Regions from separate parts of the Vibrio apostichopi genome, predicted to be linked through region 1. Evidence: riboswitches for the same ligand, from Rfam matches in the RefSeq annotation. Region 1 holds a riboswitch; the other holds the start of a gene.

Region 1 (7,935 bases):
TAGAGATCATAAAGAGTAAGCCAAGGCCTGCTTTCTACAGCAACCTGATTCTCGCGTATCAAGGATTAGGCGATCACAGCAAGGCAGAACAAATTCGTAGTGAAGCGAGCTTCTTGTTCCCAAATAGAGACTTTTCCAAGGTTCAATATAAGAAAATATCGGAAGCTGAAAACAATATCTCTGCTGCTAAATGACGCCAAGGAAACTAGTGTTCATTCACTATATTGGCATAACCTAGACACAAAAAAGCGCACGTTCTCTCGTGCGCTTTTCTTTTAAACTTGAGTTTATTACCGTTATTTTAAAACGTCTTGTAACGCTTTTAAGCACAAAGCGACATTCTCTTTTCGAGCGCCATAACCCATTAAACCAATACGCCAAGCCTTGCCGGCTAAAGAGCCAAGGCCTGCACCGATTTCAAGATTATACTCTTCTAACAGCTGCGTTCTTATTTTGGCTTCATCAATCCCTTCAGGGAAATAAAGCGCATTCAATTGAGGTAAGCGACTCTCTTCATCAACCACAAATTTTAATCCCAAAGCTTCTACGCCAGCTTTCAGTTCTTGGTGCATCGCATAGTGACGTGACCAAGCATTATCTAGGCCTTCATTTTTCAATAGAACCAACGACTCATGCAGAGCATACAGGCTATTCACGGGTGCCGTATGGTGGTAGCTACGCTTGCCTTCTCCACTCCAGTAACCCAGTACTAAGCTTTGATCTAGGAACCAGCTTTGTACCGGAGTTTGACGCGCCTTCATCTTCTCAACCGCACGTTGAGAGAAAGTCACTGGAGACAGTCCAGGAACGCAAGATAAACACTTTTGACTGCCAGAATAAACCGCATCAAGCTGCCATTCATCGACCAAGAGTGGTACACCACCTAATGATGTCACCGCATCAACAATCGACAATGCATCAAACTGACGAGCTACTGCGGAAATAGCTTTAGCATCCGATAAGGCTCCCGTCGACGTTTCTGCATGCACAAATGCGACAGCAACAGCATCAGGGTTTTCTGCCAATGCCTTTTCTACCTTTTCAACGGATACGGGTTTACCCCACTCATCGTCAACAAGGATCGCTTCACCACCACAACGCACAACATTCTCTCGCATACGTTCACCGAAAACACCGTTGCGACAAACAATCACCTTCTCGCCAGGCTCAATCAAGTTAACAAAACACGTTTCCATCCCCGCACTGCCTGGAGCAGAAACGGCAATCGTAAACTCATTCTCCGTTTGGAATGCATATTTAAGAAGTTGTTTCAGTTCATCCATCATCGCGATAAATAACGGGTCGAGGTGACCAATAGTTGGACGGCTCAAGGCCTGTAGAACTTGAGGCGAAATGTCTGAAGGCCCCGGTCCCATTAACGTTCGGTGCGGCGGATAAAAGCTATCGATAGCAGTAGTGAGTGTTAAATTAGACATGTACATCCCTTACGTTAATGTTGTGAACAATCCACCCTAAAGCAAATTGATTACCTCAGCAATTAGCCATAAGTATTGAGGTCACACCAGTGTCACATAATTGTTAAAATTATTTTTTAAATATATCCAGTTACGGATTGACATTGTTACCGCAAACACGTTCAATGAAATGGCTATCTAGCAGAAGAGGAGCACTGCCCAGGCAGATGTTTTGTGGAACCGCATTTCCAATACAAAACATTAAGGGGGAGCAGTGCCGAGATAATAAAAGGATGCAGGACCTTTATTATCGGTTGAGCGGGCTGAATCCCGGCAACTGTCGCCATTTCTATATGGTGAGGAGCTTCTGAGGTTACTATTCTAATAATTCCTCTCTTTTTGCTCTAAATACTCTCTTCGAAAAACATCGGACGTTGGATTACCCAACCGTAATTTTATTTTAGGAAGTCGTGGGAGATATATCGTGAGTGCATCTAATGTAGCTGGTTCTTTTAATGTCGCTAAGTTTGGCGGAACAAGTGTTGCCAACTTTGAAGCAATGAGCCGTTGTGCTGCCATTATTGAAAATAACTCGAATACTAAACTGGTCGTGAGCAGCGCGTGCTCAGGCGTTACTAACCTGCTTGTTGAACTCGCGAATGGTGTTCAAGATAAAACTCGTCGCCAAGAACTAGTGACGCAGTTAACCGACATTCATAATACGATTCTTGCTCAGTTAGCCGATCCAAGCAGCATCGAGAAAGAGGTTCATAGCATTCTCGATAATATTGAGAGTGCAGCCGAAGCAGCATCTTTCCAAGTAAGCACAAAGCTGACTGACCACCTTGTCGCATGCGGCGAACTGATGTCGACGCATATCCTCGCTCAAATCATTCGCGAGCGTGGCACACCAGCGGTCCGTTTTGATATCAGAGAAGTGATGCGCACCAATGGTGACTTCGGCAAAGCAGAACCACAGTTAAAAGATATTGCAGCCTTAGCACAACAGAAATTGATTCCACTATGCCAACAGCAAGTTGTCGTTACCCAAGGCTTTATCGGCGCCGATAGCGAAGGTAACACCACAACGTTAGGTCGTGGTGGTAGTGATTACTCAGCGGCACTGATTGCAGAATCTGTACAAGCGATTGGTTTAGAAATCTGGACTGATGTTCCGGGCATCTATACCACGGATCCACGTATCGCATCGAAAGCATCTCCTATCCCAGAGATCAGCTTCAGCGAAGCATCGGAAATGGCAAACTTTGGCGCGAAGATCTTACACCCATCGACTCTAGTCCCGGCACTACGCCATCAAATTCCGGTATTTGTCGGCTCATCAAAAGCACCAGAGCTCGGTGGCACATGGATTCGTCAACAAGTTGAAAGCTCCCCTCTGTTCAGAGCGCTTGCCCTACGCTGCAATCAAACCATGGTTACGCTACGCAGCGCTAACATGTTCCATGCTTATGGCTTCCTCGCAAAAGTGTTCGAGATCCTCGCTAAGCATAAGATCTCTGTCGATCTTATCACTACCTCAGAGATCAGTGTCTCACTCACTCTCGATCAAACAGATACATCGGGTGGTGCTCCTCAGTTACCAGAAGCCGCTCGAATTGAGCTTGAGGAGCTGTGTTCTGTGGATATTGAACACGACCTATGTCTTGTTGCTCTTATTGGTAACAACATGAGTGAAAGCAAAGGCTATGCAAAACAGGTCTTCGGCACTCTAGAAGATTTCAACCTACGTATGATTTGTTACGGAGCAAGCCCACACAACCTATGCTTCTTACTAGATGAATCTGTGTCTAAGTTAGCGATTCAAAAACTTCACCAAGAGTTGTTTGAGTAGAAAGCTCGTTTATCATCGACAGATAAATAACTAAATTACAGATACAAAAAGGGTTGCTATTAAGCAACCCTTTCTCTTTTTTACTTTACGAATCAAAGCTCGTCATAGATTCAAACTAGTTAATGTTTGGACCTAACCACTTCTCAGCTTCCAACATATCCCAACCTTTACGATCAGCATAGCTATCCACTTGATCCTGTTGTATCTGTGCAATAGCAAAGTATCGGGCATCAGGATGTGAGAAGTACATACCAGACACTGAGGCACCTGGCCACATTGCGTAACTCGTGGTTAGCGACATATCGATTGCTTTTTCAACGTCCATCAACTCCCACAACGTGCCTTTCTCTGTATGCTCTGGGCAAGCAGGGTAACCCGGGGCTGGACGAATACCTTGGTACTTCTCTCGAATCAAATCGTCGTTAGACAAATTCTCATCAGGTGAGTAGCCCCAAATGTCCTTTCTCACTTCTTTATGCAAGTATTCAGCGAACGCTTCAGCCAATCGGTCTGCAACCGCCTGAATCATGATCGCGTTATAGTCGTCGCCTTTCGCTTTGTAATCATCAGCTAGCTCTCGCTCACCAATACCACCCGTTACTGCAAAACCACCAATCCAATCCGCTTTACCGCTGTCTTTTGGCGCAATGTAATCTGACAAACAGTAGTTAAATCCTTTTGGCTTTTCGGTTTGCTGACGAAGGTTGTGCAGAACCTTTAGTACCTCGGTACGAGATTCATCGGTATACACTTCAATATCATCACCAACACTGTTCGCTGGGAACATAGCGCACATACCACGAGCTTCAAGCAATTTCTCTTTCTGTACTCGATCTAATAAATCATTGGCGTCTTTAAATAAGCGCTTCGCCTCTTCGCCTACTTCTTCATGATCAAAAATTGCCGGGTACTTACCAACCAAAGACCACGTCATAAAGAACGGAGTCCAGTCGATGTACTGACGTAAAGTAGCCACATCAAAGTCCTTGAAGATGTGTACTCCCGGTTTAGCGGGTGCAGGGGGAGTATACGCATTCCAATCGATAGCAACTTTATTGGCACGCGCTCTCTCTAGCGAGACTGGCTTAGTGCGCGGCTTTTTGCGGTTGTGTTGATCGCGAACGCGATCGTAATCAATATCCAACTTCTCAACAAATGCAGGCTTCAGTTCGTTAGAGAGTAGAGAAGTACACACACCAACAGCACGTGAGGCATTGTTTACGTAGACCACAGGTTCAGAGTAGTTCTGTTCAATCTTAACGGCTGTATGCGCTTTAGATGTGGTTGCCCCACCAATCAGAAGAGGCAGTTTAAAGCCTTGTCTCTCCATCTCTTTAGCCACATGAACCATCTCATCCAATGAAGGAGTGATCAAACCCGAAAGACCAATGATATCGACGTTCTCTTCTTTAGCGACCTTAAGGATTTTTTCACATGAAACCATCACGCCTAAATCGATAATTTCGTAGTTATTACACTGCAAGACAACGCCCACAATGTTTTTACCAATATCATGAACATCGCCTTTTACGGTCGCAAGTAAGATTTTTCCGTTAGTCGCACCAACGTCTTTGGTTGCATTAATAAATGGTTCTAGATGGGCTACCGCTTGCTTCATAACACGTGCAGATTTAACTACTTGAGGAAGGAACATCTTACCTTCACCAAAGAGGTCACCAACCACGTTCATGCCATCCATTAATGGGCCTTCAATCACCTCAATAGGGCGAGAAGCATTAACACGAGCTTCTTCTGTATCTTCAACAATAAAGTCGGTAATACCTTTCACTAAAGAGTGTTCTAAGCGCTTTTCTACTGGCCAAGTACGCCACTCTAAAGCAGATTTATCTTCAACTTTCCCCACTGCACGCTCTAGATACTCAGTCGCAATATCTAGCAAGCGCTCAGTAGAATCATCTCGACGGTTTAGAACCACATCTTCAACGGCTTCACGCAAATCCTCAGGCACATTATCGTAAATCTCTAATTGCCCAGCATTTACGATACCCATATCCATCCCGTTTTTAAAACAGTGATATAGGAATACTGCGTGGATAGCCTCACGAACGTAGTTATTACCTCGGAATGAGAATGAAACATTCGATACACCACCAGAGATCATTGCATGAGGTAAGTCTCGTTTGATGTCCCCTACCGCTTCAATGAAATCGACCGCATAGTTGTTATGCTCATCAATACCCGTTGCCACCGCAAAAATGTTTGGGTCAAAAATAATATCTTCTGGTGGGAAGCCCACTTCATCAACCAGAATATTGTAGGCATTAGTACAAATCTCAACCTTACGCTTTCGAGTATCAGCTTGGCCAACTTCATCGAACGCCATCACGATAACGGCTGCACCATATCGGCGAACCAGTTTAGCTTGTTCGACAAACTTCTCTTTCCCTTCCTTCAATGAGATAGAGTTAACTATGCCTTTACCCTGAATACATTTCAGACCCGCTTCAATAACTTCCCATTTTGAAGAGTCGACCATGACTGGCACTTTCGAGATTTCAGGCTCAGATGCGCATAGATTAAGGAATTTAACCATACACGCCTCAGCGTCTAGCATCCCTTCATCCATGTTGATATCGATGATTTGAGCGCCATTCTCAACTTGCTCTCGAGCCACACTCAAAGCTTCATCATAGAGTTCTTCTTTGATAAGGCGTTTAAAGCGAGCAGAGCCGGTAACGTTAGTTCGCTCACCCACGTTAACAAACAGAGATTCCTTGGAAATCGTCAATGGCTCTAAGCCAGAGAGGCGACAAGAGACGGGTAAATCTGGTAGCTGGCGCGGTGTTACGCCTTCAACAGCTTCTGCCATTTGGCGTATATGTTCTGGCGTCGTACCACAACAACCACCAATTAGGTTCAAGAAACCACTTTCAGCCCATTCCTTAACGTGTTCAGCCATATCTTCTGGAGAAAGGTCATACTCACCAAATGCGTTAGGTAAACCCGCGTTAGGGTGAGCGGAAACATTACATTCGGAGATACGAGACATCTCACCAACGTATTCGCGCAGTTCATCGGGGCCTAATGCACAGTTCAAACCAAATGAGATTGGTTTTACATGACGAAGGGCGTTGTAGAATGCTTCCGTCGTTTGTCCGGAAAGCGTTCGACCAGATGCATCGGTGATAGTACCGGAGATCATAACGGGTAAAGTGATACCCATTTCTTCAAAGACCGATTCAACGGCAAAAGAGCACGCCTTCGCGTTGAGTGTATCGAAGATAGTCTCGATAAGAATAAGGTCTGACCCGCCTTTGATAAGAGCACGAGTCGATTCAGAATAAGCCACAACAAGTTCGTCAAAACTCACATTACGATAGCCCGGATCATTAACATCTGGGGAGAGAGAACAAGTTCGGTTAGTTGGACCTAAAACACCCGCCACAAAACGAGGTTTATCAGGAGTCTTCGCTGTCCATTCATCTGCCGCTTCACGAGCCAGTTTAGCAGCAGCATAGTTAATTTCTTCGCTAAGACTTTCCATATCGTAGTCGGCCATAGCAATGGTTGTTGCATTAAAGGTATTGGTTTCGAGGATATCTGCACCCGCTTCCAAATACTCCGTGTGGATACCTTTGATAAGCTTAGGCTGTGTAAGTACCAAAAGGTCATTGTTACCTTTTAAGTCACTATGCCAATCAGCAAAGCGCTCACCACGATAGTCCTGCTCTTCCAATTTATAATCCTGAATCATGGTACCCATGCCACCATCAATCAGTAAAATTCGTTGCTTTAACAGAGCCTCAATCTTTTGCCTTACATTACTTCCCACGGTACAGCCTCATTCCTTTAATTATCCCTCCATCCTATCACACATTAAAAAGGAGTCTAGACGTCTAAAAAAGGAAATTGATTACTAAGCTATGACAAAAAGTGTTTGCTATTTAAGCATGAGACAACGAAAATTAATTTTCATACTTTGTTACATATTGGAATCCCAATGTCGGTCTATTACACCTTATGCTTCTTGTCCGCTGCAGCCATGCTTATTGCTTTCGTGAATACCAAAATTGGTAAAATGCAGACAACCATCGCCATAACAGCTGGCTCAATGATGCTATCTCTATTGATTATCATTGCAGGACAAAACAATTGGTTCCAATTGGCAGACATCGCCTCAGAGACAGTAGCCAGTATCAACTTTGAAGATTTCCTCTTGAAAGGAATACTAGGTTTCTTACTCTTTGCTGGCGGCTTGGGGATCAAGTTACCAAACTTAAAAGATCAGAAGTGGGAAATAACTGTACTCGCATTAGGTGCAACACTGTTTTCAACCTTCTTTATTGGATTTGTGCTCTATGGATTTTGTCAGTTCATCGGCATTCAATTTGATCTAATTTATTGCTTACTGTTTGGCTCTTTAATCTCTCCAACCGATCCAATTGCTGTGTTAGCAATAGTGAAAAAGCTCGATGCTCCCAGACGAATCTCTACTCAAATCGAAGGTGAGTCGTTATTCAATGATGGTTTTGGCTTAGTTATCTTCGTAACGCTATTTACCATTGCATTTGGTACCGAGGCACCAACCGTTGGTAGTGTGACAATGCTATTTGTCCAAGAGGCTATTGGCGGTATCGTCTACGGATTTGCTTTGGGTTTGATATTCCACTATCTAATCAGCAACACCGATGACCACTCTATGGAGTT
Region 2 (7,935 bases), 930 kb from region 1:
TGGCGCGAGTCACTTGCTCACAAACCACACCGGGTTGAGTTTCAACCTTAATTGATTGAGGTTTTTGAGCTTCGTGGAACTTAGCGATATTACGATAAGCTTGCTCAAGCGCTTGCTTCATCTCTGGTGTTAAACGCGCGCAGGCTTCTTCGATCTCTTCAGAACGTACTCGAATCGATTCCGGTGTCACACCATCAAACTTTTCGGTCAGTTCTTTGAGCGCTGCATCGCCTTCATTTCTTACTTTTGCAATTACACCAGACACAGTCGCTGTGATATTCGCACCTTCAGCAATCGCTGGGCGCTCTAATACTGAGTCTTGCTGTGATTCACTTAATGATTGCCAAACAACGGTTCTCATAGCAGTTACCCCATCATTTTTTCGATTGGTAGTACTAGGATTGAGCTTGCACCCAACTCTTTCAATTGTTCCATGGTTTCCCAGAACAAGTTCTCTGTACTTACTAGGTGAACGGCAACTTTGTCTTTGTCTGTTGATAGAGGAAGAACCGTTGGATCTTCAGCACCTGGCAATAGTGCTTTGATTTGCTCTAGCTGAGAAGTTGGAGCGTGAAGCATGATGTACTTCGACTCTTTCGCTTGTTGAACACCCTGCATACGAGTCAGTAGTTTCTCAATCAATGCTGTTTTGTCAGCGTCGAACTCACCAACACGTTGAATCAGTGTTGCTTTAGATTGGAAGATAGCTTCTGCTTCTTTTAGGCCGTTCGCTTCTAGCGTCGCACCTGTAGAAACTAAATCGGCGATAGCGTCTGCTAGGCCTGCGCGAGGAGCCACTTCAACCGAGCCTGTTAGCATACAAGTGCTGAATTCAACACCCTGCTCGTCCATGTAGGCTTTTAGTAGTTGTGGGTAAGTGGTCGCAATACGTTTGCCCGCTAAATCTTGTGGGCCGTTGTATTCTTCGTCTTTGTTGATAGCGATAGAAAGGCGGCAGCCACCGAAGTCTAAGCGACGTAGTGTGCGGAACTCTGAAGGCTCTTTAAGAGCAACACGGTCTAAGCGAACTTCTTCCAGTTCATTTTCACCGATGAAACCAAGGTCAACGACACCATCCATGATGAGACCTGGGATGTCATCGTCACGAACTAGTAACAAGTCGATTGGCATATTTAGTGAATGAACGACTAGGCGCTCACCCATGATGTTAAATTTAACACCACATTTTTTAAGTAGATCTTGGCACTCTTTACTTAAGCGACCTTTCTTTTGAATTGCGATTCTTAGGCGTTGTGTCTGCATTGCTGTATCCCTGTGCAAATATTTGAATTTATTGATTATTTAAAAGCGTTAAAACTAAAAAACCCCCGGAAGACTTTGTCGTCCCGAGGGTTTAAATCTAAATTCTTTGACTTAACCTCCGGGAGAATTCTTGCTCCCGGGTATACGTAAATCTCCCCGAAAGACTAGATAGGGTGATGATGGTGATGAATGTTCATTACTAGTTTACGCATACTTATCAGCTCTTAGGTTGTTTGCTGTCTTGTCTCCACACTAACTAAGGTCACATCCTTTTTCAACCATTTATTCGAACTTTTTTCACGAAATTTAAAATTAAATTAACAGGCACAAAAAAGGGAGGCTAATGCCTCCCTGATACTTTACTGATTAGCTTTCACTTTTAGCTTTTGCACGTTGCCATTTTGCAACGAGAGAAGTAAGCCAATGCAAAACATACTGCAACAAACGTTAGAGACGCCGCACCAAATGCGATGCCAATAGAAGACGTCATACCTAGCGTGATGAAACCAATGCACGATACGAACGCTACAGACAACGCGTACGGAAGCTGAGTCGATACGTGGTCAATGTGGTTACAACGAGCACCAGTAGAAGACAGAATCGTTGTGTCAGAGATTGGAGAACAGTGGTCACCAAATACTGAACCAGCCAGAACCGCACTTAGCATAGGTAGAATCAGCGCGATGTCAGAAGCTGCAGCCATGTCACCCGCGATAGGAAGCATGATACCGAACGTACCCCAAGATGTACCTGTCGAGAATGCCATTAGGCCAGCAAGAAGGAACAAGATAACCGGTAGCCAGTGGTAATCAATATTGCCAGTCGCTAGAGATGATAGGTACGAACCTGTCTTCATGTCACCGATAACAGAACCGATAGTCCATGCAAACACAAGGATAAGGATAGCGCCAAACATTGAGCTTGCACCGATCCACATTGTTCTTGCGATATCAGACATTGGTAGCTTTTGCTTGAATACTGTCGCTAGCGCAACAAGCAGACCTAGAACGCCACCGTAAACAAGAGACTTGCCTACATCTGTATTTTCGAACGCACCAAGCAGGTTGAATGCTTGACCGTCAGCAGCCAGCGCTTGGCCACCCGTGTAAAGCATGGCAGCAACTGTTGCTACGATTAGCGATACGATTGGCATAACAAGATCAGAGACAGAACCGTTTTCGCTCTCTTCAATGTCTAGCTCTTCGTTCAGGTCATGAGCTTGCTTTTGATCGTTGTCACCATCAAAGCCACGGCCTTGTGATGCTTCAATCTCATGCTCACGCATTTTACCAACGTCTAGACCAAACCACGCTACCGCAAATACCATAAGTAGTGCGAATACAGCGTAAAAGTTCATTGGGATAAGACGAACGTAAGCACCCAGTGCAGAATACTCTGTCACACCGTGTGTTACTAAGATGCCACCAATAATAGTAATGATGTAAGCACCCCAGCTAGAAGCTGGCATGATCACACACATAGGAGCAGCAGTAGAATCTAGGATATAAGCTAGCTTAGCGCGAGATACATAGAAGCGGTCTGTTACAGGGCGAGAGATAGCACCTACCGCTAAGCTGTTGAAGTAATCATCAACAAAGATGAATACGCCTAAGAAGGCAGCAAGTAGTTTTGAACCACGTTTGCTCTTCACACGAGACTGTGCCCATTCAGCGAATGCGCGAGTACCGCCAGAAAGTGTTAATAGAGCTGTCATCATTCCAAGGATAAGTAGGAATGCGATAATGCTCATGTTCCAAGTGTTGATACCACCATCTTCGATGAAAACACCAGATGCTTTAGTAAACACGTAGCTAGCTGCGTTACCTACTGAATAATCAGCAAGTAGAATCGCACCCATGACGATACCGACACCCAAAGAAACCAATACACGGCGGGTAACAATAGCAAGAGTCAATGCAACCAAAGGAGGAAGCAGCGATAAAGGCGATGTTGCAAAATCTATTAAATTCATGATCTTCAAAAACCAGTTTTTTATTTGGCTAGAGATCTACTGCAGACAAACTTGATACGACTTATCAAGCTCATGTTGAACTAAGCGAAAGGGAAGTGAACACTTCACCCAACCCTACAGTAGCGCTCCATAGTTTAAAATTAAGACTATGGCAGTGTTGTACCTATTGAGCACAACCCCAGCAAATTGCTTAGATATACAATTTACTTCGGCAATTAGACCTTTCATTCCCGTTCATTGGCATCACCCCAACGAAAACTACTTTTTATAATTGCACCTCTACGTGCGATAACATTATTAACCGTGCAAACCAGAGTTTAACAACAAATTAACCAAAGCATCGCATCAGGTAGCCGCAATTGTACTCATCAAGAGCAACAATGCAACATATCATTCCGAGAAAAATAGCTTTTTGTTAATGAACTAATCAATACAAAAATAGTCTACAGAAAGCAATTACTCCACCAGTCACATATCGATTTTTAAGAGATTCTTAATAATTATTATAAATTCATCAAAAGTGAGCCGTTTCTTTTTCAACTATTCATCTCACTTTTATATTTAAATAACCAATACGAGAAATACTATTTGTTTTATTCCTAGGCTCTGTTTATTATTAGGAAGATTATTTAGTTTACCTTGATGGAAAATATCATGTCTGAATTAACAAAAACTTTATTGAATATCCGTAGCCTTCGCGCATTCTCACGTGAATTAACTCTTGAACAACTTGAAGAAGCGCTAGACAAGCTAACTATTGTTGTACAAGAGCGTCAAGAGTCTGAAGCTGAAGAACAAGCTGCTAAAGCTGAGCAAGAAGCTAAGCTTTCTGCTATTGCTGAACAAATTGCAAAAGACGGCATCGATGTTGCTGATCTTATTGCTGCGCTTTCTGGTGAAGCAAAAACAAAAACAGCAAAAGCTAAACGTGCTCCTCGTCCAGCTAAATACAAATATGTAGATGGCAATGGCGATGAGAAAACTTGGACAGGTCAAGGTCGTACGCCTTCAGCTATCCAAGAACAACTAGATGCTGGTAAATCTCTAGAAGAGTTTGCTATCTAAACATTTAGTTTACTTAGTGAGTAATCAATTACACGCTAAGCAATAGAATTAATATTAAAGTCGACTAAAGTATTATTTACGGCTTCAATATGTTCAGAAACAAAAAAGGCTCCTTTCGGAGCCTTTTTTATATTTCGCTATTAGAAATATAAATGAAAACGATAAAAATATCTTATCTTTCCCAGTATGCTTCTTCTAGGCTGTCTTCTCTTTCAGGAAGGCCGCGAGACAAACGTGGAGAGTGCTGAACCAACACTTCATAACTTGCACGGTTTGAGTATTTACAAACTTGAGAGAAAGATGAATACGTTAAGAATGCATGTTGATGCTTGCTAGAGTTCGGCACATTTTCTTTATGATATTTATTTGCTGCCATATCATGTAATAAAGCCGACAACGCCGCATCCCCTGCACCATTGGTATTTTTGATCTTTTCTGGACCGCCCATGTAAGGTGCGATATGCGAATAGATTTTCGTTGGGTTGTCACATAACTCTTTATGTGCAGGACGGCTAAATTCATAACGGTTAAATTCAGCAATCGAACCTGGTAACAACGGCAATGACGTTTCACGCTTCACAGCGTCTTCAGTGTAACCCGCCATAAACAAGCCAACAGGGCCTGCTGTACATAGAACCAAGTCTACCCACTCTAATGCTTTGTCTGAAGCAGCAAGAGGATCGCTTTCACCGGTTAAGGCTTCTGCTTCGTCTTCATTCATTGCAACAACGGTTACGTGCTGTTCAAGGAAATCTTTCCAAAACTCTGGATCATCTTGAATAACGAATTTAGTCCCAAGTGTTAAAACAACAGGCACATCGTATTTCTTCGCGTATTCGATCGCTTTCATTGTTGCTTCAGGCATAGGGTCACCTGGTTTACAACGAACTAAATACGCCGTTAATACTAAAGCAGAAGCACTTTTGAAAATTTTCTCAGGGATGCTTTCTGGTTTTAATTGGTTCATTTGTCCTTCGCTAATTGCGAAAGTACGTTCACCATCTTCTGTAATTAATGCAAAGCAGCGACCGATTGCGCCATCTACCCCTTGTAAATGGTTCAGATCCATTCTGCTTGATGTATTACATAAATAGCGGTAACCGTAGCTACCAATTTTAATATCTTGGCTCATTACACCTAACAGTGTTGAACGGTCATCCGCCAATACTGAGTAATTGTGTAATGTGTTACCGATCGTACCACCAGCGTATTCATTGGTGATCAGGCACTGTTCTTTTAATTCTTGATATAAGGATTCTGCAGCTTCATCACCGATAACCAGTGAGTGTCCCTTACTTAGGCCGTATTTTTCGATTAGCTCAGAACTCACTTTCGCTTCAATATCCACCAAAGTTTGGTCAATACCGATAATATGAGTACGTGACATTCTTTTGCTAGTTTGAGCTTGGCTTACTAAAGGGTCACGAGCGTGAACCGGAAAATAGTGCTTTGATTTACGTTGTCCAGGGAATTTCATAAGGCTAGTCTAAGTCAAGGGGAAATAGGTGGCGGATTCTACCGCGCTATATTTAACGCGGCAATCTTTCAAACTATAGCAAACGTTTGCGAGGCTATTTTTTTATTCGCCTTCCATAAAGCTTAAATCAGGCAGCATGCCCAAATGCTCAGCGTAACGTTTTTGATTAAACTCAGCGCCGTTTTTCATCACGTCAAATACTTCAATTGCCAATGCACATGCCATCGCAGCAATTGCCTCTTCACGAGGAGTACCTGTCATCATTAAACGCATCAGCGTCTCTTTCACTTTCACAGGTTGGCCATCTTCCAGTTGGTTCTCGATAATCTCGATCAACTGTTCTTCTTGCATAAACTCATTTTGTTCAGACATTTTTTTATCTCAGGTCTTGGATTTCGAGCGACTATGCCACATATAGATCTGACATCCTAGCGAGTCTCCTCGCGTTCATGCGATTCTCTAACGAAGTCAGCGCAATATTTGTGCAAATGAAACTGTGATTCCGATCTCGGATCTGTCGCGGTGTTTCTCTTTCTGTTAGAATCTGCGACCAAGTAATAGTAACGGTGTTTAGACATGTCAGGTATCAGCTCTGGAAACAGCGAAAAGAAAGTAATTGTCGGTATGTCCGGCGGTGTAGATTCGTCAGTATCGGCGTATCTTCTTCAGCAACAAGGCTATCAGGTAGAAGGCCTTTTCATGAAAAACTGGGAAGAAGACGATAACGAAGAATACTGCACGGCAGCTGAAGACCTTGCTGATGCTCAAGCGGTATGTGACAAGTTAGGTATCCACCTTCACACTATCAACTTTGCAGCAGAGTACTGGGATAATGTATTCGAGTACTTTCTTGAAGAATACAAAGCGGGTCGTACACCGAACCCAGATATCCTTTGTAACAAAGAAATCAAATTCAAAGCATTCTTAGAGTTTGCGGATGAAGTATTAGACGCAGACTACATTGCGATGGGTCACTACGTTCGTCGTACTTTCCCAACTCAAGCAGAGCTAGACGCTGGCGTGAAACCAGAAATGCTACGTGGCCTAGACGGCAATAAAGACCAAAGCTATTTCTTATACACGCTAAGTTCAGATCAAGTGGCACGCAGCCTATTCCCTGTCGGTGAATTAGAGAAGCCTGAAGTGCGCCGTATTGCTGAAGAGCAAGACTTGATCACTGCGAAGAAAAAAGACTCTACCGGTATCTGCTTTATCGGTGAGCGTAAGTTCACTGAGTTCTTAGGTAAATACCTACCTGCTCAGCCGGGTAATATCGAGACGCCAGACGGTCAAGTAATTGGTCAGCACCAAGGCTTGATGTACCACACTTTGGGTCAACGTAAAGGTCTTCATATTGGCGGCACTAAAGGTGGCGGCGGTAACGAAGAACCATGGTTTGTTGGTGAAAAAGATCTTAAGCGTAACGTTCTGATCGCGGTTCAAGGTAAAGACCACCCGCTTCTTAAATCAGAAGGCTTGTTCGCATCTCAGCTTCATTGGGTTAATCGCACACCAATTACTGAAGTTATGACATGCACGGTAAAAACACGTTACCGTCAAACCGATATTCCTTGTACAATCATCCCAATTGACGATGATAACATTAAGGTTATCTTCGATGAGCCGCAAATCGCTGTAACGCCAGGCCAGTCGGCTGTGTTCTACCAAGATGAAGTCTGTCTTGGTGGTGGTATCATCGAAAAACGCATCTAATCTAATCGAACGAACAACAAACGATAGAAAACAACTAGGAGTTACTACGTGGCTAATACACTTTATGACCGTACTATTGCTTTCGCTGGAATTTGCCAAGCTGTGGCTTTGGTTCAACAAGTAGCGAAAGACGGCCGTTGTGATAAAGATGCCTTCGAAGCTTCACTCAATGCCATTTTAAATACTAACCCAGCGAACACTGTGGGTGTATTTGGTCGTGAGGCGAACCTAAAGCTAGGCCTTGAATGCTTAGTAAAAGGTATCGACAGTACTCCTGCTGGTAGCGACATTACTCGCTACATCATCAGCTTGATGGCGCTTGAACGTAAACTCTCTGCTCGCAATGACTCAATGTCACAGCTTGGTGATCGTATTCAAACTGCAGAGCGTCAAACTGAGCACTTCGATCTGTTTGACGAGCAAATGATCAGCAACCTTGCGAGCA

The links. A riboswitch is a leader RNA that binds a small molecule or an ion and turns the genes downstream of it on or off. The one in region 1 is predicted to bind lysine.
Region 2: linked by a shared signal. The riboswitch ahead of QUF19_RS05820 (Na+/H+ antiporter NhaC family protein) and the one ahead of lysC (lysine-sensitive aspartokinase 3) in region 1 are both predicted to bind lysine.

The regions. Positions count from the first base shown of each region.
Region 1 covers NZ_AP028067.1:335,472-343,406, reverse strand. Annotated here, with positions in the region: gene QUF19_RS01650 (PglL family O-oligosaccharyltransferase) at 1-194, shown strand, start outside; gene QUF19_RS01645 (pyridoxal-phosphate-dependent aminotransferase family protein) at 297-1,436, opposite strand; lysine riboswitch at 1,613-1,790, shown strand; gene lysC (lysine-sensitive aspartokinase 3) at 1,900-3,267, shown strand; gene metH (methionine synthase) at 3,383-7,060, opposite strand; gene QUF19_RS01630 (cation:proton antiporter) at 7,229-7,935, shown strand, end outside.
Region 2 covers NZ_AP028067.1:1,268,446-1,276,380, reverse strand. Annotated here, with positions in the region: gene hisD (histidinol dehydrogenase) at 1-361, opposite strand, end outside; gene hisG (ATP phosphoribosyltransferase) at 367-1,263, opposite strand; His leader region at 1,317-1,452, opposite strand; gene QUF19_RS05820 (Na+/H+ antiporter NhaC family protein) at 1,643-3,235, opposite strand; lysine riboswitch at 3,348-3,525, opposite strand; gene QUF19_RS05815 (H-NS family histone-like protein) at 3,890-4,300, shown strand; gene QUF19_RS05810 (inosine/guanosine kinase) at 4,473-5,777, opposite strand; gene QUF19_RS05805 (hypothetical protein) at 5,880-6,149, opposite strand; gene mnmA (tRNA 2-thiouridine(34) synthase MnmA) at 6,354-7,490, shown strand; gene hflD (high frequency lysogenization protein HflD) at 7,539-7,935, shown strand, end outside.